3 regions of the Janthinobacterium sp. SUN120 genome follow, and region 2 is predicted to be linked to each of the others. Evidence: predicted binding sites of a transcription regulator. Region 2 holds the regulator's gene; each other region holds the start of a gene.

Region 1 (10,042 bases), on a different contig from region 2:
ATGCGGGTCAGCTCATCGCCTTTCTTGAGCTGGCGGCTGATGATGGCGCCGTAATTGTCTTGCACGATCTGGTCCGACCATTGCATCAGGTTCTCGAAACGTTCGGCCGTCATCGCCGCCTGGCGCGCCAGCAGCGGCGCGGGGATCGCCTTCTTTTCCTGCTGCTGCGCCCAGAATTCGCGGAAAACCTTGTTTTCACCGCCCATGCCGCGCGCCATCAGGCCCAGGCCCATGGTCATGCCCACGGAGCCATCCGTTTTCGCCTCCGTTTCGAGCCTGTCGACCACGTCGGCCAGCAATTCCAGGTAGCCCACCTTGGCGCGCAGCACGGCCGAGCCCTTGATTTCGTACTGTTCGTTCTCTTTCCAGCCATTCAGCTTTTCCAGCGTCGCGATGTCGAAGTACTGTTTGTACAGGTCATAGCTTTGGATGGACGTGCGGAAATATTCCTCGTACGTGGATTGGGACGGTGCATCTTTCATGCAGCCGCCTAATATAGTACAGGCAGCCAGCAAGAGACAGGTCCAGGACAATTTTAGAAAAGACATGGCGAGGGGCGGTGGCGTCAGGGTGGATAAATATTGCTTTGTGGACATAATTATAGGACTGGCTAATCAGGATGGCAACGTGCCCGCGGCGCGGTGACAGTGTGCCGCAGGAAAGATTGCCGAAATCTTGAGGGTGCGCCACCCCGTCATGCCTCAGGCGCGATATCATGGCAGGCTTGCGGCATTGGATGGCGGCGTCGTGCCTGTCACCCGGGCTGTCGCCTGAATCGCGCTTGTCGGCTATGGTGTAAACTTAAACTATGCAGATCTATTTCTTTTTCATCGCCGCCCTGTTGTATGCGGTGTGCGCGGTGCTTCCCTCGTCCCGTGCCCGGCTCATTGCCGGCCTGACCGGCGTCGCCTGGCTGGCGCACGCCGCCACCCTGTGGTTCGACCTGATGGCGCCGGGCACCTTGCGCTTCGGTTTTTCCGCCATGCTGTCGGCCGCGCTGTGGGTCTCGGTAGGCGCCTACTGGATAGAAAACCGCAATTTCAGCCTGGACGGACTGCGCCGCATGGTCATGCCCAGCGCCGTCCTCGCCATTGGCCTGGCCTGGGCCTTCCCCGGCAGCCAGGTCAGCATGGAAGGCAAGTCGGCCGTCTTCGGCTGGCATATTGCCGTGGCCGTGCTCGCCTACAGCACCTTGACGATTGCCGCCTTTCACGCCGTGCTGATGGCGCTGCAGGAGTCGCGTTTGCACACGCGCAGCGAAAGCCGCGGCTTCATCGGCAGCGCGCTGGACCAGCTGCCAGCCCTGCTGACGATGGAAAAGTTGCTGTTCCGCATGATCGGCCTGGGGTTTATTTTGCTCAGCCTGACCGTGCTGTCGGGCATTGTGTTTTCCGAGCAATTGTTTGGCAAGGCGCTCAACTGGGATCACAAATCCGTGTTTACCATGCTGTCGTGGCTGCTGTTTGCCTCGCTGCTGGCAGGCCGCCGCTTCCGCGGCTGGCGCGGCAAGACGGCCCTGAGTTTTACCCTGGCCGGTTTCGCCACCTTGCTGCTGGCCTATGTCGGCAGCCGTTTTGTACTGGAAGTGGTTTTACACCGAGGATTCGCATGACACGTGTTTTATTCTGGCTGGCGCTGGTGTTCCTGGTGCTGTTCGCTATCCGCAGCAAGATCCGTGGCATGCAGCAGCGGGCCCGCGCGCAACAGCAGCAGCGGCCGAATCCGTTTACGCCGCCGGTGCGGCCGCAGGAGTTGCCGGATGCCGAACTGATGCTGTGCTGCGCCCATTGCGGCGTGTACTACCCGGCCTCGGAAAACGTGCAGGCCAAGGGCCACGACTACTGCAGCCACGCGCACGCCACGTTGTAAGGGGCGGTCCGCAGGCGCGCGTGCGTTGCTCATCCGTATCGTAACGTCCTCCGGCATCCGTCCGGCGTAGCATCTGCAGCAGGCGGTTCGTCGCCGCCATTGCAGAAAGGCGCGCTCACCATGTCCCGTCCCAGCCCCCGTTCCATCCCGCCGACCGCCGACGGTAGGCCGCCGGCGCCGCAACTGAGCGGCAACTCGCTGCCCATGCAGGCGCTGCGCGCGCAGATCGGCCGCATCGCCCGCTGCGGCGCGCCGGTGGCCATCCGCGGCGAATCGGGCACGGGCAAGGAACTGGCGGCGCGCGCCATCCATGCGCAGGGCGCGCGCGCCAGTTTTCCGTTTATCGCCGTCAACTGCGGCGCCATTCCCGAAGCGCTGATGGAAGCGGAATTCTTCGGCTGCCGCCCGGGCGCCTATACGGGCGCGCTGCACGAGCGCCAGGGCTTGTTCCAGGCGGCCCACGGCGGCAGCTTGCTGCTCGACGAAGTCGACGATCTGCCGCTGGCCATGCAGGTGAAACTGTTGCGCGTGCTGCAAGAGCACCGCGTGCGCAAGCTGGGCGGCAGTACTGACGAAGCCGTCGACGTGCGCATCCTGTGCGCCAGCCAGCATGGCCTGACGCGCGGCGTGGCGGCCGGGACGTTTCGCCAGGACCTGTTTTACCGCCTGAATGTGATCGAGCTGGCGCTGCCGCCGCTGCGCGAACGGCGCGGCGATCTGCAGGTATTATGTGAGGTGATCCTCGCACGCCTGTCGCCGCACCGGTCCGTGAGCCTGGCGCCGCCGGTGCTGGCGGCCCTGGCCGCATATGCGTTTCCCGGCAATGTGCGCGAACTGGAAAACGTACTGGAACGGGCGCTGGCCTTTGCCGATGGCGGCGTGATCGCGCTTGACGGTCTGGCCTTGCCCTCCGCGGCGGGCAACGTGCCCTTGCGGGTGGCGTCGGCCATGCCGGCTGTGTCGGAGCGGCAACAGTGTCTGCCCGGCATGGCGGCGTATGGCGTGGCCAAGGTCTTGCCGCTGGACGTGTATTTGCGCCAGGCCGAGCGCGACATGATCATGCTGGCGCTGGTGCAGGCGCGCTACCACCGCGCACGGGCGGCGCGCCAGCTGGGCCTGAGCGTGCGCCAGTTGCGTTACCGCATGCAGAAATTGACGATACAGGAAGCCCTACTTGATGAGCGCATGGACGATAGATGAAGATGGCTGGTGCGACGGCGCGCTGCGCTATGACTCGCCGTACTGCGATGCGCGCCCGGACGGTGCGCAAGTCGATTTGCTGGTGATCCATAACATCAGTTTGCCGGGTGGCCGCTTTGGCGGGCCGCATGTGTCGGACTTGTTTACGGGCCGGGTAGATTATAATGCCGATCCTTCTTTCGCCGACCTGCGTGGCTTGCAGGTGTCGGCGCACTTTTTTGTGCGGCGCGATGGTGCGTTGTTGCAATATGTTTCTGCTGATCAACGTGCCTGGCATGCGGGCGCGTCCGCCTTCGAAGGGCGCCCGCAGTGCAATGGCTATTCCATCGGTATCGAAATGGAAGGCGCGGACGATGTGCCGTTCCAGCGGCGGCAATATCATGTGCTGGCGGCGCTGACGGCGGCGCTGGTGGCGCGCTACGGGCTGTCCCAGGTGCGCGGCCACGAGCATATCGCGCCGGGCAGGAAGACGGATCCGGGGCCGTTTTTTGACTGGCATTTTTATCAAGAATGCTGGCTGGAAACCCTTAACGGACAAGCTGCGTTAGCGCTTACTTCGCGGGGATTGGGCTTCCCAGCCATGCCCTGAAAAGTCAACCGAAATCGTATATGAAAATACAAAAAATTACGCCGACGGATGCCGGAAAACTATTGCATCGCCCTTCGATGGGTACTACAATTAGTGCAGAAGTTGGATGTAAAGACTATATGTAGTGCCATCACAGACGTTTTCAGAATTATTGTCAAAGCTACCCGGATTGCTGATAAAGCACTGGAACTGGCGGTTTATCACCCTTGATCGTGTTTTGCGCCAGCCGGGCAGTGCGGTGTGGCGAGATGGATACTGAGCTGTTTTATGCACTATTAATTTACTATTTAGCAACAAATACCTGAAGAAACCCTGACCATCGGGCGTTCTATTCAACAACACACGCGGCAGCAAAACTGCAGGCTGACTTTAGCTGACAACGGGAGCTTCAATGCAATCACCACAAGATATTTCCATCCATCCAACGCCAGTATCGCCAGCGCCAGGCGCGGCCAACAGCGTGGCGAGCACGGGCGCGGCATTGGGCGACTATCGCATCATCCGCCGCAACGGCGCGGTGGTGGCATTTGAGCCTTCGAAGATCGCCATCGCCATGACCAAGGCGTTTTTGGCCGTTAACGGCGGCCAGGGCGCAGCCTCGGCACGCATCCGCGAACTGGTGGAACAATTGACCGACGGCGTGGTCGCTGCGCTGGTGCGCCGCCACCCGGGCGGCGGCACCTTCCATATCGAAGACGTGCAAGACCAGGTGGAACTGTCGCTGATGCGTTCGGGCGAGCACGACGTGGCGCGTGCCTACGTGCTGTACCGCGCCAAACACATGGAAGAGCGCCGCCTGCAGAAGGAAGCGCAAGGCGCGTCCGCGCAAGTTTCCGCACCACAACTGAACGTGACCGACAACGGCGTGCGCCGCCTGCTGGACATGCAGGAAGTACGCGACCTGATCAATGCCGCCTGCGCCGGCCTGGAAAAGCACGTCGATGCCGACGCCATCCTGGCTGAAACGGTGAAAAACCTGTATGACGGCGTGCCGGTGGAAGAACTGCACAAGTCGGCCATCCTGGCAGCGCGCGCGCTGATGGAAAAAGACCCGGCCTACAGCCAGGTCACGGCCCGCATCCTGCTGCACACGGTGCGCAAGGAAGTGTTCGGCAAGGAAGTGCCACAAGCGGCCGCTGCCGCCGAATACCTGACGTATTTCCCGCAATACATCGCCAAGGGCATCGCCGCCGAGCTGCTGAACCCGGTACTCGCCAGCTTCGACCTGGAACGCCTGGCCAAAGCTATCGTGGCCGATCGCGACTTGCAATTCGGCTACATCGGCCTGCAAACCCTGTATGACCGCTACTTCCTGCACATCCAGGACGTGCGCATCGAAATGCCGCAGGCGTTCTACATGCGCGTGGCCATGGGCCTGGCGCTGAACGAGGCGGACCGCGAAGCGCGCGCCATCGAGTTCTACAGCCTGCTGTCCTCGTTCGACTTCATGAGCTCGACCCCGACCCTGTTCAACTCGGGCACCCTGCGCTCGCAGCTGTCGTCGTGCTACCTGAGCACCGTCTCGGATGACCTGGAAGGCATCTACGACGCCATCAAGGACAACGCGCTGCTGGCCAAGTTCGCCGGCGGCCTGGGTAACGACTGGACGCCAGTGCGCGCCCTGGGCGCCCACATCAAGGGCACCAACGGCAAGTCGCAAGGCGTGGTGCCGTTCCTGAAAGTGGTGAATGACACGGCCGTGGCAGTCAACCAGGGCGGCAAGCGCAAGGGCGCCGTCTGCGCCTACCTGGAAACCTGGCACATGGATATCGAGGAATTCCTCGACCTGCGCAAGAACACGGGCGACGACCGCCGCCGCACGCACGACATGAACACGGCGAACTGGATTCCCGACATGTTCATGAAGCGCGTCATGGAAAAAGGCGAATGGACCCTGTTCTCGCCGTCGGACACGCCAGATCTGCACGACAAGGTCGGCAAGGCTTTTGAACAGGCTTACGTGGGCTATGAAGCCAAGGCCGCCGCTGGCGAAATCCGCGTCTTCAAGAAGATCGCCGCGCTGGACCTGTGGCGCAAGATGCTGTCGATGCTGTTTGAAACGGGCCACCCATGGATCACGTTCAAGGACCCTTGCAACATCCGCAGCCCGCAGTCGCACGTTGGCGTCGTCCACAGCTCGAACCTGTGCACGGAAATCACCCTGAACACCAGCAGCGATGAAATCGCCGTCTGCAACCTTGGTTCCGTGAACATGCCGGCGCACATGAAGGAAGGCAAGCTCGATCACGTCAAGCTGGCCAAGACCGTGCGCACCGCCATGCGCATGCTCGACAACGTCATCGACATCAATTACTACGCCGTCGACAAGGCGCGCAATTCGAACATGCGCCACCGTCCGGTCGGCATGGGCGTGATGGGCTTCCAGGACTGCCTGCACATGATGCGCATCCCGTTCGCCTCGGACGCCGCCGTGTCGTTTGCCGACACCTCGATGGAAGCCGTCTGCTACTACGCCTACCTGGCGTCGACGGAACTGGCCGAAGAGCGCGGCCGCTATGAATCGTATGCCGGTTCGCTGTGGGACCGCGGCATCCTGCCACAGGACTCGGTCAAGCTGCTGGCTGAAGAGCGCGGCGGCTATCTGGAAGTCGATTCCTCGTCGGCCATGGACTGGACACCGGTGCGCGAACGCATCGCCAAGTTCGGCATGCGCAACTCGAACTGCGTGGCGATCGCCCCGACGGCGACGATTTCGAACATCATCGGCGTCTCGGCCTGTATCGAGCCGACGTTCCAGAACCTGTACGTGAAATCGAACCTGTCGGGCGAATTCACCGAGATCAACGGCTACCTGGTGCGCGACCTGAAGGCGCGCGACCTGTGGGATGAAGTCATGATCTCCGACCTGAAGTACTTCGACGGCTCGCTGGTGAAGATCGACCGCATCCCGCAAGACCTGCGCGATATCTACGCTACCGCCTTTGAAGTGTCGCCAAGCTGGCTGGTGGAAGCGGCTTCGCGTCGCCAGAAGTGGATCGACCAGGCCCAGTCGCTGAACATCTACATGGCTGGCGCATCGGGCAAGAAACTGGACGAGACCTACAAGCTGGCATGGCTGCGTGGCCTGAAAACCACCTACTACCTGCGTACCATCGCCGCTACCCACATGGAGAAATCGACCTCCAAGACGGGCGCCCTGAACGCCGTGGCAGTCGATGGCGGCATGTCGGCCAGCGCGCAGAGCGCCCAGGCGGCGGTCGTGGCGGCAGCAGCAGTGACCGTGGCGCCGGTAGTGGCAGCGGCAGCGGACGACGCCGATGGCGAAGCCTGCTACCTGCGTCCGGGTGACGATGGCTTTGAGGAATGCGAAGCCTGCCAGTAAAATTTTAGTTGTCAGCCCGGCACGGTCGGGCTGATTCAATGTTGTCAATGTCCGCATTGTCCGATACAACGGGCCTGTTGCGGATCGCCGGCTCGCCGGCATGGAAAGGAAGAAGAATATGTCGTTGTCATGGGATGATGAAACCACGTCGGCAGCTGCGCCGCGTCCGGCGCAGCAAGCGCCACTGGGTAATACCGAATTGAACCTGCCGGCCGGTGCCGAGCCGTCCGAAGCGAACGCCGAGCAAGTCGCGCGCCGCGTGAATGCCGACGACAAGCGCATCATCAACGGCAAGACGGACGTCAACCAGCTGGTGCCGTTCAAGTACAAGTGGGCGTGGGACAAATACCTGGCCGGCTGCGCCAACCACTGGATGCCGCAGGAAGTGAACATGCAGCGCGATATCGAGCTGTGGAAAAACCCGAACGGCCTGACGGACGACGAGCGCCGCCTGGTCAAGCGCAACCTGGGCTTCTTCGTGACGGCCGACTCGCTGGCCGCCAACAACATCGTGCTGGGTACCTACCGCCACATCACGGCGCCGGAATGCCGCCAGTACCTGCTGCGCCAGGCGTTCGAGGAAGCGATCCACACGCACGCCTACCAGTACATCGTCGAATCCCTGGGCCTGGACGAAGGCGAGATCTTCAACGCCTACAACGAAGTCAAGTCGATCCGCGACAAGGATGAATTCCTGATTCCGTTCATCAACACCCTGACCGACCCGGCGTTTGTCACCGGCACGGTGGAAAATGACCAGAAGCTGCTCAAATCCCTGATCGTCTTTGCCTGCCTGATGGAAGGCCTGTTCTTCTACGTCGGCTTCACGCAGATCCTGGCGCTGGGCCGCCAGAACAAGATGATGGGCGCGGCCGAGCAGTACCAGTACATCCTGCGCGACGAATCGATGCACTGCAATTTCGGCATCGACTTGATCAACACGATCAAGATGGAAAACCCGCAGTTGTGGACGGCCGCCTTCCGCGAAGAGATCAAGGACCTGTTCATGAAAGCCGTCGAACTGGAATACGCGTACGCGGAAGACACCATGCCGCGCGGCGTGCTGGGTCTGAACGCGCCGATGTTCAAGGGCTACCTGCGCTTCATCGCCAACCGCCGCGCGCAGCAGATCGGCATCGAGCCACTGTTCGCCCAGGAAGAAAATCCGTTCCCGTGGATGAGCGAAATGATCGACATGAAGAAGGAACGTAACTTCTTCGAAACGCGCGTGACCGAGTACCAAACCGGTGGTGCGCTGAACTGGGAGTAACCCTTTTTCAGTCAACGCCCAAAAGCGCCGTCATCGAGACGGCGCTTTTTTTTCGCCTGCATGGCGGCGGAAAAATGCGTGCCTCATCGCGTCATGCGATGAGGTTTGCACTAGGATTTTCGGCTGCCGCGAATGGCCGCATCGCGGGCCCCAAAAATCATTTCCGGAGACGCTGGCGGCGGCATTTGCCGCGCGATTGTGCGATAGCACGCGTAACGTGCAAAAAAGCGGGCGAAAACGTGTCGTGCCGGTTGCGCATTGACAAGGTTTTCGTGTACTTTATGAGATTGCAAATGCGAGCGTTAGAATGCGGGGTTTTTTAACCAGCGCGGTAGCGAAAAAACCTCGCAAAACAGGGATACAGATTTACACGGATATGCACAAAACCACACCGTTTTCGTCTGCCGCCGTGCCCGAATTTTTTCAGGCATGGCGGTTTTTTATTTGACGGATGGGTGTTGTGGCGAGCGCGATGCGAGGAGCGAAAAAACGCACGGCATCGAAAACGAATGACCGAATTCAGACTTTGCCACCAGCTGCGAGATAAAGCAGGGTGGCACCGACGATGGCTGAAGTGCTGCAAACGTGAGGAGTTGCAGCAGTTCAGCTGGTGCCGAATTCATTAGCGCAAACGACCGTTTGTGCCGATGAATAATTCGCCTGGCCTATCCCTGTGGTGGGTCGGACGGGTTTAAATCTTGTAGCTTAAATTTCTCATCTCAGATGAAGGAGAGACAAATGGCAACAGCCGCTAAGAAATCAGAAGTAAAGAAACCAGCCGCCAAGGCTGCTCCTGCCGCGAAGAAGCCGGCAGCCGCAGCGAAGACGGTTGCCGCTAAACCAGCTGCCAAAGCCGCAGCAAAACCAGCCGCCAAACCAGTCGCCAAAGCCGCAGCCAAGCCTGCAGCAAAAGTGGCTGCCAAGCCAGTAGCGAAAGCCGCAGCGAAACCAGCGGCCAAGGCAGCAGCAAAACCGGCCGCCAAGCCGGCAGCGAAAGCCGCAGCGAAACCTGCAGCCAAGGCAGCAGCCAAGCCAGTCGCGAAAAAAGCCGCAGCCAAACCGGCCGCCAAGCCAGCAGCAAAAGCCGCAGCAAAACCAGCGGCCAAGGCAGCAGCCAAGCCAGCGGTGAAAAAAGCTGCAGCGAAACCTGTAGCCAAGGCAGCAGCCAAGCCAGCAGCGAAAAAAGTCGTCGCCAAGGCAGCAGCGAAGCCGGCCGCCAAAGCAGCAGCGAAACCTGCAGCAAAAGTGGCTGCCAAGCCAGTAGCGAAAGCCGCAGCGAAACCAGCGGCCAAGCCAGCAGCAAAAGCAGCAGCCAAGCCAGCAGTGAAAAAAGCGGCAGCGAAACCTGCAGCCAAGGCAGCAGCGAAACCGGCCGCCAAGGCGGCAGCCAAGCCAGCAGCGAAAAAAGTCGTCGCCAAGGCAGCAGCCAAGCCGGCCGCCAAAGCCGCAGCCAAGCCAGCGGCCAAAGCAGCAGCCAAGCCAGCAGCCAAGGCAGTAGCGAAGCCAGCAGCAAAAGCTGCAGCCAAGCCAGCGGCCAAGGTAGCAGCGAAGCCAGCAGCGAAAGCGGCAGCCAAGCCAGCGGCCAAGGTGGCAGCGAAGCCAGCAGCCAAGGTAGCAGCCAAGCCAGCAGCGAAAGTCGCAGCCAAGCCGGCAGCCAAAGCAGCAGCGAAACCTGCCGCCAAGGTCGCAGCAAAACCTGCAGCCAAGCCAGCAGCCAAGGTAGCAGCGAAGCCAGCAGCAAAAGCTGCAGCCAAGCCAGTCGCCAAGCCGG
Region 2 (10,042 bases):
GGAAAATGTAGGTCCAGCTGGTCAGGGAAATCAGCAGCAGCAGGGCCATGATCAGTTGCACGATCAAATGGGCATTGGAGATGAGCGCGAGGAAAGAAAGATCTTGTGTAACGTTCATTGGCTGGCAGTCTGTTGGGTGAATTGTCCGGGGGTGGCGGGTAGGGCTCAGGCGGCGCGCATGCGGGCCGCGACTGCATCAGGCACGGCGCGCGGGCGCAGTGCCGAATCGACGCAGCCGATCTTGACGCGGGCCGTGTTGAGCAGGCGGTCGCCGCACCAGGCTTGTTGCAGGAAAACGATGGAGGCACGCCCCATTTTTTCTATGCTTAAGGTTAATCTTACCGTGTCATCGAGCCTGGCTGGCGCATGATAGTCGGCGTTGACGCTTTTGACAACGAACATCGCGTCATGCTGTTCCAGCAATTCCTGCTGGCCCACGTCGATGGCGCGCAGCCATTCGGTGCGCGCGCGCTCGAAGAATTTCAGGTAGTTAGCGTAATAGACGATGCCGCCGGCGTCGGTGTCTTCATAGTAGACACGTACGTTCCAGGTAAAGACTGAAGGCATGTTTATTGCGCCAGTAGTGAGATTGAGCAACATTTTACGCGATTTTTCTTCTTGTGACTGTGGGCGCTTGCTGGAAAGCCATGCAAAAGCTGCATATAAGTTGCACCGCAGCATTGTAAATCCGGCGTGTGCAATGGCAAGCTTCGTAACATACGCTTACATGCCATGGCCAGGTTTAAGCCCAGCTTAAAAGCGGCGGCCATCCCCGGGGCGGCCTGTGGCCGCGCCCGGGCTGCGATGGCGCGCGGCGATTATAGCCGCACGGTTGCATTCCTTGCTCAATTTGGGTACTTAACTTACAATTTGACTTCCATTACGTCTCACGTGACTGGCGAAAAGTCGGGCGATCTCCATGAATGGCGGTCGGCAAACCGGCGAAAGGTGGGCACCCACCGGGAAACGTGAGATTTTTCATCAGCCGTTCGCCTGGGTAGCCACTATGGAAAAGCACGAAGAGGCTGCCTGTCCAATGTTGTTATTCACTTAACGCCGGCTCCCCTCATTCGATCCAACCTGCCAGTACAAGCACCCTCATACTTGGAGTTTTTACATGTTTGCAAAAGATCACAACCTCGCCAACGTCGATCCTGAATTGTTCGCCGTCATTCAAAAAGAGAACACGCGCCAGCACGACCACATCGAACTGATCGCGTCGGAAAACTACACGTCGCCAGCCGTAATGGAAGCGCAAGGCTCGCAGCTGACGAACAAGTACGCCGAAGGCTACCCGGGCAAGCGCTACTACGGCGGCTGCGAATACGTCGACGTGGCCGAGCAACTGGCCATCGACCGCGTGAAACAGCTGTTCGGCGCCGAATGCGCGAACGTGCAGCCGAACTCCGGCTCGCAGGCGAACCAGGGCGTGTTCTTCGCCATGTTGAAACCGGGCGACCTGATCATGGGTATGTCGCTGGCCGAAGGCGGCCACCTGACCCACGGCATGCCGCTGAACATGTCCGGCAAATGGTTTGACGTCGTTTCCTACGGCTTGACGGCGGAAGAAGACATCGACTACGAGGCAATGGAGCGCCTGGCCCGCGAACGCAAGCCAAAGCTGATCATCGCCGGCGCGTCGGCATTCTCGAAAAAGATCGACTTCGAACGCTTCAGCAAGATCGCCAAGGAAGTGGGCGCCTACTTCATGGTCGACATGGCCCACTACGCGGGCTTGATCGCCGCCGGCCTGTACCCGAACCCGGTGCCGTTCGCCGACTTCGTCACCTCGACCACGCACAAATCGTTGCGCGGCCCGCGCGGCGGCATCATCCTGATGAAGGCCGAACACGAAAAAGCCATCAACTCGGCCATCTTCCCTGGTATCCAGGGCGGCCCGCTGATGCACGTGATCGCCGGCAAGGCCGTCGCCTTCAAGGAAGCGCTGAGCCCTGAATTCGTCGAATACCAGAAGCAAGTGATCAAGAACGCCGACGTGCTGGCGAAAACCCTGATCAAGCGCGGCCTGCGCATCGTGTCCGGCGGCACCGAATCGCACGTCATGCTGGTCGACCTGCGCGCCAAGAACCTGACGGGCAAGGAAGCCGAAGCCATCCTCGGTTCCGCGCACATCACCTGCAACAAGAACGGCATCCCGAACGACCCGCAAAAACCTTTCGTCACCTCGGGCATCCGCCTGGGCAGCCCGGCGATGACGACGCGCGGTTTCAAGGAAGCGCAAGCGGAAGAAGTGGGCAACCTGATCGCCGACGTGCTGGACAATCCGCATGACGCCGCCACCATCGAGCGCGTGAAAGCGGCCGTGAAAGTACTGGCCGACGCGCACCCTGTGTACGCAGCATAATTATTTGTCCAGAATGTGTCATACGGAGTAAGATTCTGTATGACACATTCCAGTCGTGCCCAAGGGCGCCCGGAGTGATTCGGGCGCCCTTTGTACAAGGGCGGCGATTTCCCGTAATTATTACTATAAAGTTGTAGCCAGCCCATGAAATGTCCATTTTGCCAGCACGGCGACACCCAGGTTCTCGATACGCGCGTATCGGAGGAAGGGGATGCCATTCGGCGCCGCCGCCGCTGCGGCAAATGCGACAAGCGTTTTACCACGTACGAACGCATTGAACTTATCATGCCGGCCGTCGTCAAAAAGAATGGCAGCCGGACGGAGTTCGCTGCGGATAAGTTGCGCGGCAGTTTGATGCTGGCCTTGCGTAAGCGTCCCGTCGCGGCCGCCTCTGTGGATACGGCCATCGCGTCCATCCAAGAGAAGCTGCTTACCAGCGGCTTGCGTGAAGTCGAATCCGGCTATATCGGCGAACTCGTCATGCAGGAACTCAAGCGCCTGGACAAGATCGCCTACATCCGCTTTGCCTCCGTCTACAAGAATTTCGAAGACCTGGCCGAGTTCCAGGACGCGATCGCCGAAGTGGGCCAGGCGCGCAAGCCCTGACGCTTACCCGGACATTCACTTTGCCGGCAATGGGGCCGCTCCTGCGCCCCGTGCTCACCATGCCAGCGCTTGCCTGGCAAGCGGTCTGATCAATCCCACCGCCGTTCTTCTCGACTTATCATCGTCCTGTTTGCGCTAGCGCAGACGCGGGTTTTTGCGCGCGCCTATCTTGTAGCTGGGCCGCCTGTTCCTGCGGCTCTTTCTGCGGAAGGGAGTAGCGCATGCGCAAGGGCGGTCGCACTATGTTTCCTGCGGGTGGCAGCAGCCTCGTCGAAGTGCTGGTGTCGCTGCTGCTGTTGGCGCTGGGCCTGCTGGGTGCCAGCATCCTGCAATTGAACGCCCTGCGCGCGCGCCACGAGTCGGCGCTGCTGTCGGCGGGCGTGCAACTGGCCGCCGGCATGGCCGAGCGCATGCGCGCGAACAACGTGCTCATGAATGGCCCCGATGCGGGTAATCCCTACCTGAACGTGGCATATGCGGCGGCGGACGGCGCCGAAGCTGGCGGTGGCGCGCCGGACTGTCTTGGCGCTGCCGCCTGCAGCGCGGCCGAGCTGGCGCAATTCGACATCGCCGAATGGAAGCAGGGGCTGCATGCGGCCTTGCCCGGCGCGCGCCTGCGCATCTGCCGCGACCTTGCCGCGTGGGATGCCGCCGCTCAGGGCTTGCAGTGGGCGTGCAGCGGCGGCAAGGGGGCGCCCATCGTCATCAAGCTGGGCTGGCGCGGCCGCCTGCCCGATGGCTCGCCCGCCGTGAATGCGGCAGGCGAGTCGCTGCCCAGGCTGGCATTCCAGCTGGGCGGGGGCGGCGCATGAGCGGCGGACATCGTGGCATGAGCCTGATCGAATTGCTGGTGGCCCTGTCGCTCGGTGCGCTGTTGATGCTGGCCGCCAGTAGCGTGCTGCTGGCGGCCAGCGGCAGCTATGGCGACCAGTCCGCCAGCGCTCGCCTGGATGACAACGCCCGCTATGCGCTCGACGCCATCGCCCGCGCCGTGCGCCAGACGGCGTATGTGAATTGGGATAGCAGCGCCGCACCCGTCGCCCATGCGGATTACGACAGCGCGAATATCGCCGGTCTCGACGCGCGCAGCCTGGGCAAGAATAGCGACGGCATCAGCGGCGCGCTGCCCGGCGCCCTGCATGGCAGCGACGTGCTGGCCCTGCGCTATTACGGCGCCGGCAAGGAAGAGGGCGGCGACGGTTCCGTCCTCAATTGCGCCGGCTTCGGCGTGGGCGCCGCGCAAACGGAGGCGCAGCGGGGCTGGAGCATTTTCTACGTGGCGCAGGGCGCCGATGGCGAAGGCGAGCTGCGCTGCAAATACCGGGGCACGAACGGCTGGGGCGCGGACGCCGTCATCCGTGGCGTCGATGCTTTCCAGGTGCTGTATGGCCTCGACACGGATACGCCGCCTGACGGCGTGGCGAACCGCTATGTCAATGCCAGCGCGCTCGACGCCTACGATGCGGCGCTGCTGCTGGAGGGGGCGGATGCGGCTGCGCGCCAGCGCGATTTTCAACGGCGCACGCACTGGAAACGCGTGGCCAGCGTGCGCGTGGCGCTGTTGCTGCATGACGAGGCGGGACAGGCCGACAAGATGGCGGAACTGGGGCCGGCGCAGTTCGACCTGTTCGGCAAGGCGTATGCCGAGGCGCATGGCGCCGGCGACACGGGCGTGCGCATCGCGCGCGCATCCTTGCCTGCCGCGACGCGTTCGCGGCTGCGGCAACTGGTGCAGACGAGCATCATGCTGCGCAACGGGCCGGCCTAGGCGGGCGGCGCGATGGCTGGCGCGGGCGTCCGCTGTTGCGTGCCTTGGCGCCCACCTCGTGCGCGATGCGGCGGCGCCACCCTCGTGTATGTGCTGTGCCTGCTGGTGATCATCTTGTTGCTGGGCATTTCGGCGGCGCAGATGGCCTTGCAGGGGGAGAAGGCGGCGCGCGGCGAGCGCGACCGGCAGATCGCGTTTCAGGCGGCGGAGGAGGCACTGGTGGATGCGCAAAACGATATCGAAGGCTTGCCCGGCGCGCCGGGACGCAGCAGCCTCTTCGCGCCAGGCAGTGCGGCAGGGTTTGCGGAGGGTTGTGGTGAGGGCGGCGCACTGGGCCTGTGCCTGCCCGCGGCCCCGGAGGCGCCGGCGCTCTGGTTGAGTACGGACCTCGATGGCGCCGAAGGCAGCAGCCGCGCCGTGCCGTATGGCCAGTTTACGGGTGCCGTCATGCAGACGGGGCAGGGCTTCCTGCCGTCGCGCCGGCCCCGCTACCTTATCGAACTGCTGCCGTTTCACCCGCCCGGCGCGCAGGCCACGGCAGTGGCTGGCGGCCTGGCCACGGAAAGCTATGTGTACCGCATCACGGCCATCGGTTTTGGCGCGCAGGAAAGCACGCAAGTCGTGCTGCAAACTTATTACCGCAAACAGGCGGCGGGAGCGGGGCCATGAGGGCGCCGCGGTTCATCTTGCCACCCACTTTGCCGTCCACTTTGTGGCCTGCTTTGCGGTCTACCCGGCGGCATGCCGGCTGCGTCTGGCTGATGCTGTTGGCCTGTCTGGCCAGCCTCTGTTGCGGCGGCGCCCTTGCCGCCGCCGTCCCGCCGGTGACGCTGGCGCGGGCCGACGCGGGCTTGCACGGCGCCAGGGTGCCGCCGAATCTGCTGCTCAACCTGTCCCTCACGCATGCGGCGGCCGCTGCCGCATATGGCGGCGAGTATGCGCCGCAGCGCGAGTACGCAGGGTATTTTCATGCGCGCATGTGCTACAGCTATCCGTATCGCAGCAAGGATGGCGTCATGCTGCCGGACTTGCGCGTAGCGACCGCTTACTTCTCCGTGCTGAAGCCGGCCGATGCGCTGCACGGTTGCGGCGGCGATAGTTTCAGCGGCAACTTTCTCAACTGGGCCAGCACCAGCATGCTCGACCTTGTCCGCTATGCGCTGACGGGCGGCGACCGCGTCATCGACGAAGTGCGCAAGACGGTGCTGCAGCGCGCCTATCTGCCTGACGCCGACAGCCCCATCGACTTTTTTGCCCACCCCGTCTTTTTCCCGCGCAAGGTCTTGCAGGCGGGCGTGGCGGCAGCGACGCCATTTGCGCTGGCGCAACTGGCCATCGTTTCTTGCCGCAACCGCCTGCTGTTCGGCGACGCCAGCCTTGGCCAGTCTGCGGGCAGCACTTGCGATGCGCCTGGCCTTGCTGCCACGCACGGGGTGTTCCTCGCGCGCGTGCGCGTGTGCGACGCTGACGAGGGGCCGCTGCGCGACGACTTGTGCCTGGCGTATGGCAAGAACTACAAGCCGGTGGGGGTCGTGCAGCGCCATGGCGGCCGGGTGCGCGTGGGCGTGTTTGGTCATTTGAACGGCATGCCCGCCAGCGCCGGCCCCGTGTATGGCGGCGTGCTGCGCGCGCCGCTGGCCCATGTGGGCAGGCAGCGCTGGACGGCGCCCGACTATTTGCCGCAAGACAATGCCGGCGCCGAGTGGCATCCCGCCACCGGCGTGTATGTGGCCGAAGCTGCGGCCCAGGGCGCGGGCCTTGGCGGCGGGGTGACCGCTTACATCAATGGCCTGGGCCGCGGCAATGCAGGGCATCCTGGCGCGTACGCCAGGGCGGCGCCGCTGGCCGAATTGCTGTACGAATCGCTGCGCTACCTGCAGGGACGGCAAGCGAGCGCCCCAGTGCCGCCTGCCACGGCCCCGCCTGCCATCGACGACGGCTTGCCGGTCGTGACCCAATGGAGCGACCCGCAAACGGCCAGTTGCCAGCGCCACATCGTCGTCAGCCTCGGCGATGCGGGCATGGCGGGCGACCGTTACGTGCCCGGCAATGTCCCGGTCCCTCCTGCCGCATCCGGCGACCGCGCCCGCGCGCCGGACAGTTTTGCGCCGCCGCCGTTCGATGCGATGGCCTGGACGCATGCGGTGGGCAGCCTGGAAAGCGGCGGCACGCCCGGCAATCCCGCGCCGCGGCCGGAACTGGCGGCGCTGGAATTGCTGGCCGATGGGGCGGGCGGCGCCAGCTACCATGCGGCGGGCCTGGCCTACTGGTCGCACGTGCAGGCCCTGCGTCCCGGCGGCAAGAACGACGGTGTCGCAAAGGTCGAGCACTATGCGGGCGACTTGCGCCAGGGCGACCCGGCCACCACTCCCGCCTCTACACCCTTGCTGCTGGCATCCAAGTATGGCGGCTTTCTCGATGCGAATGGCGATGCCAACCCCTTCAAGAGCGCGACGGGCGGCGCGCTGGATGAATGGAGCTTGGACGGCCGCTGGCCTGGTCATTACTTGCCCGGCAGCGATCCGGCCGCCCTGATCGCGGGATTGCGCGCAGCCTTCGCGGCAGCCGATAAGGGCACCTTGCCGGCGGCGCTCGCAGGACCGGCCCTGATGGCGCTGGCCAGCGGCACGGAAGAGGCATACTGGTTCCAGACGCAGCTGCACCTGGCCGATGGCGGCATGACCTTGTCGCGCACCACGTTTGCCGTGGGGGCCGATGGCGCACTGCTTCCCGGCAAGCCATGGTGGATTGCCGGCGGACAGGACAAGCCCGTGCCGGATGGCGCGCCTGCGTCCTTGCGTCCCGTCTACACGCTCGACGCCCAGGGCAGCCTGATGCCGCTGGCCTGGAACCGCCTTGACGCAGCGCAGCGCGGCGCATTCGACAGTGGCGATGGCCGGGGCGAGGCGCGCCTGGCGTACCTGCTGGGCCAGCGCACGCACGAGGTGGGCCAGCCAGGCGGCTTCCTGCGGCGCAGGTCAGGCAGCCTGGGCGCAGCACCCTATGGCAATCTCGTGTACGTGGGTGCGCCCGGGCTGGGCATGCCGGGTACCGGCTATGGCTTGCACCGCCAGGCGCTGCTGCAGCGGCGCAGAATGCTGTACCTGGGCGCCAGCGACGGTTTGCTGCATGCCTTCGATGCGCGCACGGGCAGCGAATTGTTTGCCTATCTGCCGCAAGCGCTGCTGCACCTTGCGCCAGCCGCTGCAAGCACTCACTACAGCTCCGGCCCGCTGCTCGACGGTGCGGCGGCCACGGCGGAAGTGCTGGCGCTGGGACATTGGAAGACGGTGCTGGTGTCGGGCATGGGCGGCGGGGCGCAGGGCGTGTTTGCGCTCGACATCACGGACCCGGCCCGCTTCGGGCAAGACGGGGCGCTGTGGGAATTTACGGACCGCGACGACAGGCTGATGGGCAATGTGCGTGCGTCGCCCGCCTTCGCCCGCATCAATATGGGCGGCAAGGAGGGCGCGCCGGCCTACCGCGACTTTGCCATCGTCGCCAGCGGCTACAACAACCATGTGAACGATGGCAAGGACACGACGGCGCCCGCATCGGCCGCCGCCATCTTCCTGCTGGCGCTGGACAAGGCGCCTGGCACGCCATGGGTGTTGGGAAGTAATTACTTCCGCCTCAAGGTGCCCGTGGCCAGCGGCGGCGGCCATGACGCTGATGCGGGCGCGAACGAGGATGTGGATGCCATGCCCCAGGCGCTGGGTCCGCCCGCCGTGGTGCCGGGCAGCGACGGCGCGCTGGCGTATATGTATGCTGGCGATTTGCAGGGCAATATCTGGCGCCTCGACATGGCTGGCGGGCCGCCTTGGAAGGAGGGGCAGGGACGCAAGCTCGTCTTTGTCGCGCGCGATGCGCAGGGCCGGCGCCAGCCCGTGACGCAGCAACTGAGCGTAGCCTACGCGCCCGGCGGCGGCTATGTGCTGCTGTTCGGCACGGGCAAGCTGGTCGAAGCGGCCGATACCTGGCCTTCCGCCTTCCTGTCGCAGTCGTTTTATGCCGTGCACGACGATGTGCGCGAGTCATCTTCCACGCGCAGCCGGGCCGACCTGGAGCAGCGCAGCTTGGGCGAGGCGGCGGGCGGCGTGCGCGTCGACGGCGCCGAGTTGCGCTACACGGGCAGCGACGCCATGCGCGGCTGGTACCTCGATTTCCTCAATACCGGGCAAACGGGCGAACGCAGCGTCAGCAGTCCCGTGCTGGCCGCTGGCAAGGTGTTGTTTAACACCGTCTTGCCGGGGCGCGACCCTTGCGCCAAGCCCGCCACGCGCCTGTACGTGCTCGATGTGCTGAGCGGTTTTGCCGCCGATGGCGCCGGTGTCGTGCAGGCGGGTGCGCAGACGGGGCGCTTGTTCGATGGCTTGGCGCGCGCACCGCCAGTAGCGCTCGAACTGAACAGCACGGTGGGCGCCGCGACGGCGGCAGGGCGGGCCGAGGGGCGCAAGGAACTGGCGGTGCTGCAACCGGGCTTGCCCGGCGCAGCCAGCGGGGCGGTGCTCAAGGTCGTCAGCGCACCGCTGTCGGCCCGGCGCCTCAGCTGGCGCGAAGTGGCGAACTGGCGCGAATTGCACGAGGCGGCCAAGAAAAAATAGGCATGGGCTAGGCCGGCGCAGCGTATCGGCTGGCGCTTTTTGGAAAGGGGGGAAATCGCATGGGGACGTTGGCAAGGCGGCATTGGTGCACTGCAAACGGAGGCGCTTTTGCTGCCAACCCGCCGGGCTTCAGCCTGATCGAACTGCTGGCCGTGCTGGCGATCGTGAGCCTGCTGCTGGCGCTGGCCGCGCCCGCTTACCACGGCCATGTCGTGCGCGCCAAGCGGGTGCAGGGGCAGGCGGCCCTGCTGCGCCTGATGCAGCAGCAGGAGCGCTATTATTCGCAAAACAATCACTATCTGGCCTTTTCCTCGGCGTCGCCCGCGCCGCTGGCGCAGCAGTTTCCCTGGTGGTCCGGCGAAGGACCGGCTGCCGGCAGCGCGTATGAAATCGAGGCGCTGGCCTGCCCCGGCGCGACTATCGGGCAATGCGTGCTGTTGCGGGCCATGCCGGGCACGGCCAAGGTCGATGCGCAATTCCAGGATACCGATTGCGGCATCCTGTCCCTGAACAGCACGGGCCAGCGCGGCAGCAGCGGCCCCGCCAGCCATTGCTGGCCCTAGGCCATGGTTGCGCTGGCGCGGGCACGAGGCAGGGGGGATTTACTGTCATGCCGCCTTTCGCCTTCCTGCGGCCGGCCCTGGTTTGCCCGTTCGCGCAAGCAGCCACGCCGGGCGGGACACACCCTGCTCGAATTGC
Region 3 (10,042 bases), on a different contig from region 2:
GGCAGATGGAAAACGTGGGCGTGACGGTGATGTAGGGCAGCGAAAAGCGGCTCAGCGCGCGTTTCACCAGTTCGCGGCAGGCGTTCGCGTCGGACAGTGCTTCCGTCATGTACAGGTGCAGCACCGTGCCGCCCGTGTATTTGCGCTGCAGCACATCCTGTAATTCCAGCGCCTCGAACGGGTCGTCCGTGTGGCCCACGGGCAGCTGCGACGAGTTCGTGTAGTACGGGTTGTCGGCGGTGCCCGCCTGCAGGATGGCGGGAAAGCGCTTGCGGTCTTCGCGGGCGAAACGGTACGTCGTGCCTTCGGCCGGCGTCGCTTCCAGGTTGTACATATGGCCCGTCTCTTCCTGGAAGGCCACCATGCGGGCGCGCACGTGGTCGAGCAGGCGTACGGCCAGCGCGTGGCCTTCTGGCGTCGTGATGTCCCAGGCGTCGCCGCTGAAATTGCGGATCATCTCGTTGATGCCGTTCACGCCCAGGGTGGAAAAGTGGTTGCGCAGGGTGCCCAGATAGCGTTTCGTGTAGGGGAACAGGCCTTGCTGCATCAATTCCTCGATGGTGCGGCGCTTGATTTCCAGGCTGGTCTTGCCCAGCTCCAGCAGGCGGTCCAGGTCGGCCATCAGGGCTGGCTCGTCGCCGCGCCACAGGTGGCCCAGGCGCGCGCAATTGATCGTCACCACGCCCAGGGAACCCGTCTGCTCGGCGGAACCGAACAGGCCATTGCCCCGTTTCAGCAGTTCGCGCAAGTCCAGTTGCAATCGGCAGCACATGGAACGGATCATGTTCGGCTTGAGTTCCGAATTGATGAAATTCTGGAAGTAGGGCAGGCCGTAGCGGGCCGTCATTTCGAACAGACGTTCGGCATTCTCGCTATGCCAGTCGAAATCCTCGGTGATGTTATAGGTGGGAATGGGGAAGGTGAAGACCCGGCCCTTGGCGTCGCCCGCCATCATGATCTCGATGTAGGCGCGGTTGATCATGTCCATCTCGGCCTGCAGCTCGCCATAGCTGAAGTCCATCTCCTGGCCGGCGATGACGGGAATCTGCTCGCGCAGGTCGTCCGGGCAAACCCAGTCGAAGGTGAGGTTGGTGAACGGCGTCTGTGTGCCCCAGCGCGAGGGAACGTTGAGGTTGAAGATCAGTTCCTGCATGTACTGGCGCACGTCTTCGTAGCGCAGGCTGTCCTTGCGGATGTAGGGCGCCATATAGGTGTCGAAGGAGCTGAACGCCTGCGCGCCGGCCCACTCGTTTTGCAGCGTGCCGAGAAAATTGACGATCTGGCCGATGGCGCTCGACATGTGTTTCGGCGGACCGGACTCGATCTTGCCCGGCACGCCATTCAAGCCTTCGTGCAGCAGGGTGCGCAGCGACCAGCCGGCGCAATAGCCGGCCAGCATGTCGAGGTCGTGGATGTGCAGCGCCGCTTCGCGGTGCGCCGCGCCCACTTCCGGCGGATAGACCTGGTCCAGCCAGTAGTTGGCGATGACCTTGCCCGACACATTGAGTATCAGGCCGCCCAGCGAGTAACCCTGGTTGGCGTTGGCGTTGACACGCCAGTCGCGCCGGTCCAGGTATTCATTGATGGACGCGGCGACATCGACCTGGCCGCGTGTGGGGGAAACTGCATTCGTCGTCATGAAACCTCCAATAAACACAACATGCGGTGTTTTTATGGAGATTAAACACTAAATATAGTGGCGTCAAAGGGCGCGTGCAGTGGCATGACGAATCCTTGATGCAGGTGAAAAAAGCGCCCCCGTTTACTTTTTCAGGCGGCCCTGGCGCAGGATGAAGGCGCTCGCGGCGAAGTAGGCGGCGCCGCAGACGGCGATGCTGAGGATGGAGGCGGGCAGCACGTGCGCCCAGATTTCCCGCGCCGAGAAGGTGCTCCAGCTGGCCACGCGCGCGTCGAACGTGACGTAGTTCGCCAGCAGCCAGTAGACGGCCAGCAGTCCCGTGCAGATGGCGGCCTGGCGCGTCACGGGCATGGCGCGGCGCGCGAAGACGGCTTGCAGGAACAGCAGCAGCACGCCCGGATACGCGCCCAGTACTTCGGGCGACAGCACGGAGAGCGCCTCGGCGTCGTAGCCTTCCGTGGGCGCGGCCCACTGCACCTGCAGCACGGTGAGGAACAGGGTGAGCAGAAAGATCAGCAGCGGTTTGCGGGGCATGGCGGGCAATCGAAGAGGGAGAAAAGGGGGCATTTTACAGCCAGGTCAAGCAAGTTGAACGCGCACCAGCCATGCATGCATTCCTTCACCTGCGTCAAGGACTGGGCAGCCTGGGCGGGGATATAGTCTGCACCCTGAGCCGATACAGGACTGTGAACACCATGATGCTTGAATCAACCACCGCCACCCGCGTGGCCGGACCGCTGGAACTGGTCTGCCCCGCCGGCAGCCTGCCAGCCTTGAAAGCGGCCATCGACAATGGCGCCGACACCGTTTATCTGGGTTTTCGCGATGCCACCAATGCGCGCAATTTCGCCGGCCTCAATTTCGACGAGAAGGCCATCGCCGAGGGCGTGCGCTACGCCCACCAATATGGACGCAAGGTGCTGCTGGCGCTGAACACCTATCCGCAGCCGCACAACTGGGCCGTGTGGCGCAGCGCCATCGACCGCGCCGCCGATGCCGGCATCGACGCCATGATCGTGGCCGATCCGGGCCTGATGGCGTATGCGGCCCAGCACCAGCCGCAGCTGCGCCTGCACCTGTCCGTGCAAGGTTCGGCCACCAACTACGAAGCCATCAATTTTTACCATGAACACTTTGGCATCGCCCGCGCCGTGCTGCCGCGCGTGCTGTCGATGGCGCAGGTGGAGCAACTGATCGCCAAGACGGAAGTCGAGATCGAGGTGTTCGGCTTCGGCAGCCTGTGCGTGATGGTCGAAGGGCGCTGCGCACTGTCGTCGTATGCGACGGGCGAGGCGCCGAACACCCACGGCGTGTGCTCGCCGGCGAAATCCGTGCGCTGGCTGGAAACGCCGAACGGGCTCGAATCGCGCCTGAACGGTGTGCTGATCGACCGCTATGCGCCCGGCGAAAACGCCAGCTATCCCACCCTGTGCAAGGGGCGTTTCGAAGTCAACGACGAAGAGTATTACGCCATCGAGGAACCGGCCAGCCTGAACACCTTGGCGCTGCTGCCGCAACTGATCGCCATGGGCGTGCGCGCCGTGAAGATCGAAGGGCGCCAGCGCAGCCCCGCGTACGTGGCACAGGTCACGCGTGTGTGGCGCGAAGCGATCGACGCCTGCCGCGAAGGCAATGCGCGCTACGCCGTCAAGCCGGGCTGGATGGCGGCCATGGACAAGCTGGCCGAAGGCCAGCAGCACACATTAGGCGCTTACCACAGATCTTGGAAATAGAGGATGAACATGCTGAAGCTTTCACTGGGCCCTTTGCTGTACTACTGGCCGCGCGCCACCGTCTTCGAGTTTTACCAGCAGATCGCCGGCACCGCCGTCGATATCGTCTACCTGGGTGAAACCGTCTGCTCGCGCCGGCATGAGGTGCGTCTGGCCGACTGGCTCGATATCGCGGACATGCTGGCCGCCGCCGGCAAGGAAGTGGTGCTGTCGACGCAGGCGCTGATCGAGGCGGGAGCCGAACTGGCGACCCTGCGCCGCATCACGGGCAATGGCCGCTACGGCGTCGAGGCCAACGACATGGGCGCCGTGCACTGCATGGAAAAGGGCACGTCCTTCGTCGCCGGTCCCCATTTGAACCTGTTCAATGGCCCCAGCCTGCAATTGCTGGCGCGCCTGGGCGCGCGGCGCTGGGTGATGCCGCTGGAAATGGGGCAGACGGCGCTGGCCGAGATGCAGCGCCAGAAACCGGAAGGACTGGAGACGGAAGTCTTTGCCTACGGCCGCATGCCGCTGGCGTTTTCCGCGCGCTGCTTCACGGCGCGCAACCGCAACCTGCCGAAGGACGATTGCGGCTACAGCTGCCTGGAAGAGCCGGATGGCCTGCTGCTGCGCACGCGCGACGAAGTACCCTTCCTCGTACTGAATGGCACGCAGACGCAGTCGGCGCTGGTCTACAACCTGGTGCGCGAACTCGACGCCATGCGCGACATGGGCGTGGCGGTGGCGCGCATCAGCCCCCAGGCCATGCATACGGAACAAGTCATCGCCATCTTCGACCGCGCCCGCCGCGGCCAGGTCAGCGGCATCGGCGCCCAGGCCCAGCTGGCGGCCTGCCAGCCGGCCGGCGCCTGCGACGGCTATTGGCACGGCCAGCCCGGCATGGAACAGCACGCAGCCCATTGAACGCCTCGAAAGGAAGCACCATGCAAGATCAACTGGAAAGATTGCCCGTCCCGGCGCCGGTCCCCGCCCGTCCCGGCATGAGCAAGCCCGCAGTGTCGTACCGGCTGCCGGAACCGCTGGCCGAATTGCTGTCCAAACTGCCCCCGTATCCCGCTTCGTGGCTGTTCGTGCAGGGCTTGAACCGCCTGCTGGCGCCGCAATTGCCCGACGACGTGCGGCGCAGCCTGGAAGGGCGCAGCTTGCGCTTGCGGCTGCTGGACGCGGGCATCGCCTTCGACTTCGAGTGGCAGGGCACGGTGTTCGTGGCGGAGCGCTATGCGGACGTGCCGGACCTGTGCATCGCCGCCAGCGTGCATGATTTGATGCTGCTGGCGCGGCGCCAGGAAGATCCGGACACGCTGTTCTTCAGCCGCCGTTTGAGCCTGGAAGGCGACACGGAACTGGGCTTGCTGTTCAAGAATACGCTCGATGCCATCGAGTTGCCGCCATTCGACCTGCAGGCGCTGGGGCCGCGCCGCGTGTTGGCGCATCTGCGCGACCGGGGCGCGCGCGAAGGCTGAGCGAAAAAAGGGAGGGCGGGCGCTCAATGGCGTTCAGTGGCGGCAGTGGCCGCAGGCGCCGCTGCACGAGGCCAGCTGTTCTTCATCCGTCGCCTCGCCCATGAAGCCGGCGTCATTGACGGCGGCCAGCAGGCGTTCCTGCGTGGCCAGCCGCTCGTCGAACTGCACCGTGGCGCCGTGGCGCGCCAGCGAGACGCACACGGTGGCCACGCCCGTGACGGCCTCGAGCGCGCCCGTCAGCCTGTCGGCGCAGCCTTCATGATCCATTCCGATAATATTCAAGCGTGCTGTCTGCATGGGTTCCTCTTGTTTTTCAGATAAAAAAACAGCGTAGGCGAGCCATGCGCATGCCGTCCAGAGCAGCACGCAAGATTTATTTTGTATTTGCGGTTTTATTGATCTGGATTAATCCCCAGCCCTGCGGGTCACCTTGAAAGTGCTGTTGTTTTGTACACAGTTGCCGTATTCCAGTCGACAAGCGTGTCCTGCTGCGCGATACTGTCATTCTGATAAGAACGCTATGACAGCGCTGGAAAGGAGGGGCCATGCAGCGCCGCCCCCTGCTCAAGCTTGCCGCCCTGTGGCCATTGGGCGCGGCCGCCGGCGCGCCGCCGCTGCCGCTCGTGTATCCGCGCCACCAGGCGCTCGATGATCCGCAGCAAGGCTATGTGACGGCCTTGCTGCAACAGGCGCTGGCCCGTTCGGGCCAGGCCTATGCCTTGCGCCGCTCCGAACTGCGCATGGTGCAGACGCGCGCGATGCAGGAAATTGCCACTGCGTCGGGCGGTGTCGACGTCGTCTGGGCCATGACGAGCCGCGCGCGCGAAACGCAATTGTTGCCGGTGCGCATCCCCATCGACCGCGGCCTGATCGGCTGGCGCGTGGCCCTGATCCAGGCCCGCCAGCCGCAACTGCTGCGCGGCGTGCGCAGCATCGCCGCCCTGGCCCGGCTGTCGGCCGGCCAGATGCGCGACTGGCCCGACTCCGCCATCCTGCAGGCGAATGGCTTGCGCCTCGATACCTCGAGTACCTACGAAGGCCTGTTCCAGCAACTGGCGGCAGGGCGCATCGATTACTTTCCCCGTTCCGTGATCGAGGCGCAAAGCGAACTGGCCAGCCATGCGCACCTGCCGCTGGCGCTCGACGCCTACCTGGTCATCCGCTACCCGGCCGCGCTGTACTTCTTTGTCGGCCGGCACAGGCCGGAATTGGCACGCCACATTGCAAGGGGATTGGAAAGCATGCTCGCCGATGGCAGTTTCGCGCAGCTGTTCCAACGCCATTTCGGCCGCCTCGCGGATGGCTTGCAGCTTTCCCGGCGCCACGTGCTGGAGCTGGCCAATCCCGACTTGCCCGAGGAGACGCCGCTGGCGCGCAAGGCACTTTGGTATCGTCCCAAACATTACTAATAATCTTATTGATCAATGTCAAACAGTGGCTTCAATCGTGCGCCCGATGTTTGATGAAGCGCAAAGCGAGTTCAACAGAACACCTGTTGACACTTATTAAATTTTCGCCGAACATAATTCCACGTTGCAACTTTTTCCCAGCACAAGCGCTTGCCGCAGGTGTCGTGCGGGAGCCGTGCGCCCGTTCCACAGCCAGCTGCCGCCAGCCGCCGAACGCGCTGTCCCCTTGTCACCATCCGTTATCTTTTCGAAGGTTCGTCCATGCTCGATTCGATCACGTCCGTATTGCACCAGGTGCCGGAACTGGCCCTGTTCCTGGCGCTGGCGCTCGGTTACGCGGTAGGGCAGATACGCTTCGGCCCCATCCAGCTGGGCGGCGTGTGCGGCACCCTGGTCGCCGCGCTGCTGATCGGCCAGCTGGGCATCACCCTGGACGCCAGCGTCAAGAATGTCTTCTTCATGCTGTTCATCTTTGCCCTCGGCTATGCGGGCGGTCCCCAGTTCTTTGCCAACCTGAATGCCAAGGGCTTGCGCCTGGGCCTGCTGTGCCTGATCGAAGTGGTGGTGGTGCTGGCGCTGGTGCTGCTGGCCACGCGCTTCCTTGGCCTGGACCAGGGCACGGCGGCCGGCATGATGGCGGGCGCGGCGACGGAGTCGGCCGTCGTCGGCACGGCTACGGACGCCATCTCGAAGCTGGCGCTGCCGGCCGCCCGCATCGCCGAGCTGCAGGCCAACGTCGTCACCGCGTATTCCATCACGTACATTTTCGGCTTGATCGCCATCGTCATCGTCACCAGCCAGATTTTTCCTCTGTTGCTGCGTGTCAATTTGCGCGAAGAAGCCGATAAGTTGTGGGAAAAGATGGGCGGCGCGCAGACCGACGGCGATGGCGTGCAGGCCACGCCGGAGATGGTGGGGCGCGCCTACCGCATCAGCCGCGGCGCGGGACGCCGCCTCGACGCCTTGCAGCATATCTTTGCGGGCCGCGCCAGCATCACGCGCGTGCGCCGGCATGGCAAGGTCTTGCCCTTGGAGCCGGCATTGCGCTTGCGCAATAACGACGAAGTGCTGGTGATCGGCCACCGTCCCGCGCTGGTGGCGGCCGAAGCCATCCTGGGCGAGGAATTTGCCGATACGACGGGCTTGAACATGGCCGTCTCCGCCGTCGAAGTGGTGCTGCAGCAAGCCGCGCTGGTGGGCCAGCCCTTGCGCCAGCTGGCCTTGCCCTCCGGCGTGCACGTGGCGGCCGTCGTTCGTGGCGAGCACAGCATGCCGCCCTTGCCGGATCTGGCCCTGCAGCGCGACGACGTGCTGCGCCTGTACGGCACGACGGAAGGGCGCGAGCTGAACACGGCGCTGGCCGCCATCGGCAAGCGCGTGCCCACGGGCGACCGCAGCAATATCGTCTACGCCAGCATCGGCATCGTGCTGGGCGTGTATATCGGCGGCTTTTCCGCCAAGCTGGGCGGCATCCCGTTTTCGCTGGGCACGGGCGGCGGCGCCTTGCTGACGGGCCTCGTGTTCGGCTGGTACCAGGCGCGCAAGCCGGGCATGCAGGGCATCCCCTCCAGCGCGCTCGACATGATGAAGGATATCGGCCTGGCCACCTTCATCGCCTGCGTGGGCCTGGCGTCGGGGCCGCAGGCGATCGATTTGATCCGCCAGTACGGCCTGTCCTTGCCGCTGATGGGGGTATTGATCGCCGTCATCCCCGCCTCGCTGTCGCTGCTGGTGGGACACTTTTTCCTCAAGCTGGAAGCGCCCGTGCTGCTGGGCGCCATCGCCGGCCAGCAGTGCAGCACGCCGGCTCTGTCGGCCGTGCAGAATGCGGCCGGCAATTCCACGCCCTTGCTGGGCTATACGATTACCTATGCCATCTCGAACGTGGTGCTGCCCCTGCTGGGGCCGCTGATCGTGGCCCTGGCAGGGTCGGTGCACGCATGAGCAGCCAGCAAGGGCAAACGCAGTAAAGAATTCCTTCAACACGAAAGGCGGTCCGCATGGAATGGTTGCATGAGTTATTCAAGAAGTCGCCTGAAATTGCCTTGTTTCTCTCCCTGGCAGTGGGTTACTACATCGGCAAGATCAAGTTCGGCTCGTTTCAGCTGGGCGGGGTCGCCGGTTCACTCCTGGTGGCGGTGCTCGTCAGCCAGGTGGGCGTCGCCATCGATCCCGGCGTGAAATCGGTGCTGTTCGCGCTGTTCATTTACGCCGTCGGCTATGAAAGCGGGCCGCAATTCTTCAATTCCCTGGGCCGCCAGTCGGTGCGCGAAATCATCCTGGCCGTCGTGCTGGCCGTGACGGCGCTGCTAACGGTGGTCATCCTGGCCAAGGTCTTTGGCTTGGACAAGGGCCTGGCGGCCGGCGTGGCGGCGGGCGGCTTGACGCAGTCGGCCATCATCGGCACGGCCGGCGACGCGATCACCAAGCTGGGCCTGGCTGCCGACGAAGTGGCGCGCCTGCAGGGCAACGTGGCCGTCGGCTATGCCGTGACGTATGTGTTCGGCTCGTTTGGCGCCATCATCGTCTGCGTCAATATCTTGCCGAAACTCATGGGACGCACCATCCGTGAAGATGCGATCAAGGCGGAAACGGCGCTGCAGGCGGGCGTGCAAGTGCTGGGGCCGGGCCAGACGCCGGCTGCGCCCGACCTCATCGGCCGCATCTACGACGTGGGTCCGGGCGCTGGACGCTCCGTGGCGGACATCGAAAGCGCCCATCCAAGCACGGCCATCACCATCGAGCGTGTGAAACGCAATGGCCAGATCATCGACGTCAGCCCGGACCTGGTGCTGGCGGCCGACGATATCGTGCTGCTGGTGGGCCGGCGCGAAGCCATGCTCAGCGTGTCTTCCCAGCTGGGCAAGGAATTGCTGGCCGTCGAAGGCATGGAACTGGTGATGCAGCGCCGCGACATGGTGCTGACCAACAAGGCTTACCACAACAAGACGGTGGGCGAAATCCGCAGCGCCACGGCGCCGGGCGTGCGCCACGGCATCTTTGTCGTGCAACTGAGCCGCATGGGCAAGATTCTGCCCATGCAGGCGGAAACCGTCGTGCAGACGGGCGACGTGGTGACCATCTACGGCGCCGAGCAGGACGTCAAGCGCGTGGCGGCCGAAGTGGGCTACATGATCGTGCCGAGCGCCAAGACGGACTTCGTCTACATGGGCGCTGGCCTCGTCGTCGGGCTGCTCGTGGGCTTGCTGGTGGCGCGCATCGGCTCGATTCCGCTGACCTTGGGCAGCGGCGGCGGCGTGCTGCTGTCGGGCCTGGTATTCGGCTGGTTCCGCGCGAAGCGCCAGACGTTTGGCTACATGCCCAGCGGCGCCGTGCAAATCCTGAAAGACCTGGGCCTGGCCGGCTTCGTTGCCGTCGTCGGCCTCACGTCCGGCCTGCAAGCCGTGCAAACCGTGCGCGAACACGGTCTGACCCTGTTTGGCGTGGGCGTGGTGGTGACCATCCTGCCGATGATCTTGACCATGCTGATCGGCCGCTACATCTTGCGTTATGACAACGTCGCCATCTTCGCGGGCGCCTTGTCCGGCTCGCGCAGCGCCAATCCCGCGTTCGGCGAAGTGCTGAACGCGGCGCAAAACTCGATTCCCACCGTACCGTTTGCCATTACGTATGCCCTGGCCAACGTTTTCCTGACCTTGCTGGGGCCGCTGATTGTGGCCTTTGTCTGAGTCGGGCGTATTTGCAGGACCTAAGCCGCCTGTGCGGGGCTTTTCCCATATTGTCAGTTGATAAGGAGTCGTTGAAATGGATTTCAGTAACCCAAGCAAACTCGCG

Evidence for each region. The regulator NrdR, encoded in region 2, represses ribonucleotide reductase genes. The targets are predictions, from matches to a motif close to CACNANATNTNGTG.
Region 1: a site for NrdR is predicted at 3,772-3,785, ahead of O0879_RS15685 (ribonucleoside-diphosphate reductase subunit alpha). Genes of this name have one in related genera too.
Region 3: a site for NrdR is predicted at 1,686-1,699, ahead of O0879_RS08510 (ribonucleoside triphosphate reductase). Genes of this name have one in related genera too.

Annotation. Positions count from the first base shown of each region.
Region 1 is NZ_JAPUBW010000002.1:1,323,556-1,333,597, reverse strand. Features, by position in the region: gene O0879_RS15710 (hypothetical protein) at 1-482, opposite strand, end outside; gene ccsA (cytochrome c biogenesis protein CcsA) at 809-1,612, shown strand; gene O0879_RS15700 (PP0621 family protein) at 1,609-1,869, shown strand; gene O0879_RS15695 (sigma-54 dependent transcriptional regulator) at 1,990-3,069, shown strand; gene ampD (1,6-anhydro-N-acetylmuramyl-L-alanine amidase AmpD) at 3,047-3,658, shown strand; gene O0879_RS15685 (ribonucleoside-diphosphate reductase subunit alpha) at 4,050-7,001, shown strand; gene O0879_RS15680 (ribonucleotide-diphosphate reductase subunit beta) at 7,120-8,271, shown strand; gene O0879_RS15675 (hypothetical protein) at 9,107-10,042, opposite strand, start outside.
Region 2 is NZ_JAPUBW010000005.1:81,012-91,053, forward strand. Features, by position in the region: gene tolQ (protein TolQ) at 1-118, opposite strand, end outside; gene ybgC (tol-pal system-associated acyl-CoA thioesterase) at 166-567, opposite strand; ZMP/ZTP riboswitch at 882-1,006, shown strand; gene glyA (serine hydroxymethyltransferase) at 1,118-2,365, shown strand; gene nrdR (transcriptional regulator NrdR) at 2,510-2,971, shown strand; gene pilV (type IV pilus modification protein PilV) at 3,214-3,783, shown strand; gene O0879_RS23000 (PilW family protein) at 3,780-4,739, shown strand; gene O0879_RS23005 (PilX N-terminal domain-containing pilus assembly protein) at 4,779-5,408, shown strand; gene O0879_RS23010 (PilC/PilY family type IV pilus protein) at 5,501-9,343, shown strand; gene O0879_RS23015 (type IV pilin protein) at 9,403-9,906, shown strand; gene O0879_RS23020 (GspH/FimT family protein) at 9,949-10,042, shown strand, end outside.
Region 3 is NZ_JAPUBW010000001.1:1,923,164-1,933,205, reverse strand. Features, by position in the region: gene O0879_RS08510 (ribonucleoside triphosphate reductase) at 1-1,639, opposite strand, end outside; gene O0879_RS08505 (hypothetical protein) at 1,763-2,173, opposite strand; gene O0879_RS08500 (peptidase U32 family protein) at 2,338-3,372, shown strand; gene O0879_RS08495 (U32 family peptidase) at 3,382-4,278, shown strand; gene O0879_RS08490 (SCP2 sterol-binding domain-containing protein) at 4,299-4,838, shown strand; gene O0879_RS08485 (heavy-metal-associated domain-containing protein) at 4,872-5,135, opposite strand; gene O0879_RS08480 (transporter substrate-binding domain-containing protein) at 5,384-6,247, shown strand; gene aspT (aspartate-alanine antiporter) at 6,509-8,191, shown strand; gene aspT (aspartate-alanine antiporter) at 8,248-9,936, shown strand; gene O0879_RS08465 (bifunctional aspartate transaminase/aspartate 4-decarboxylase) at 10,013-10,042, shown strand, end outside.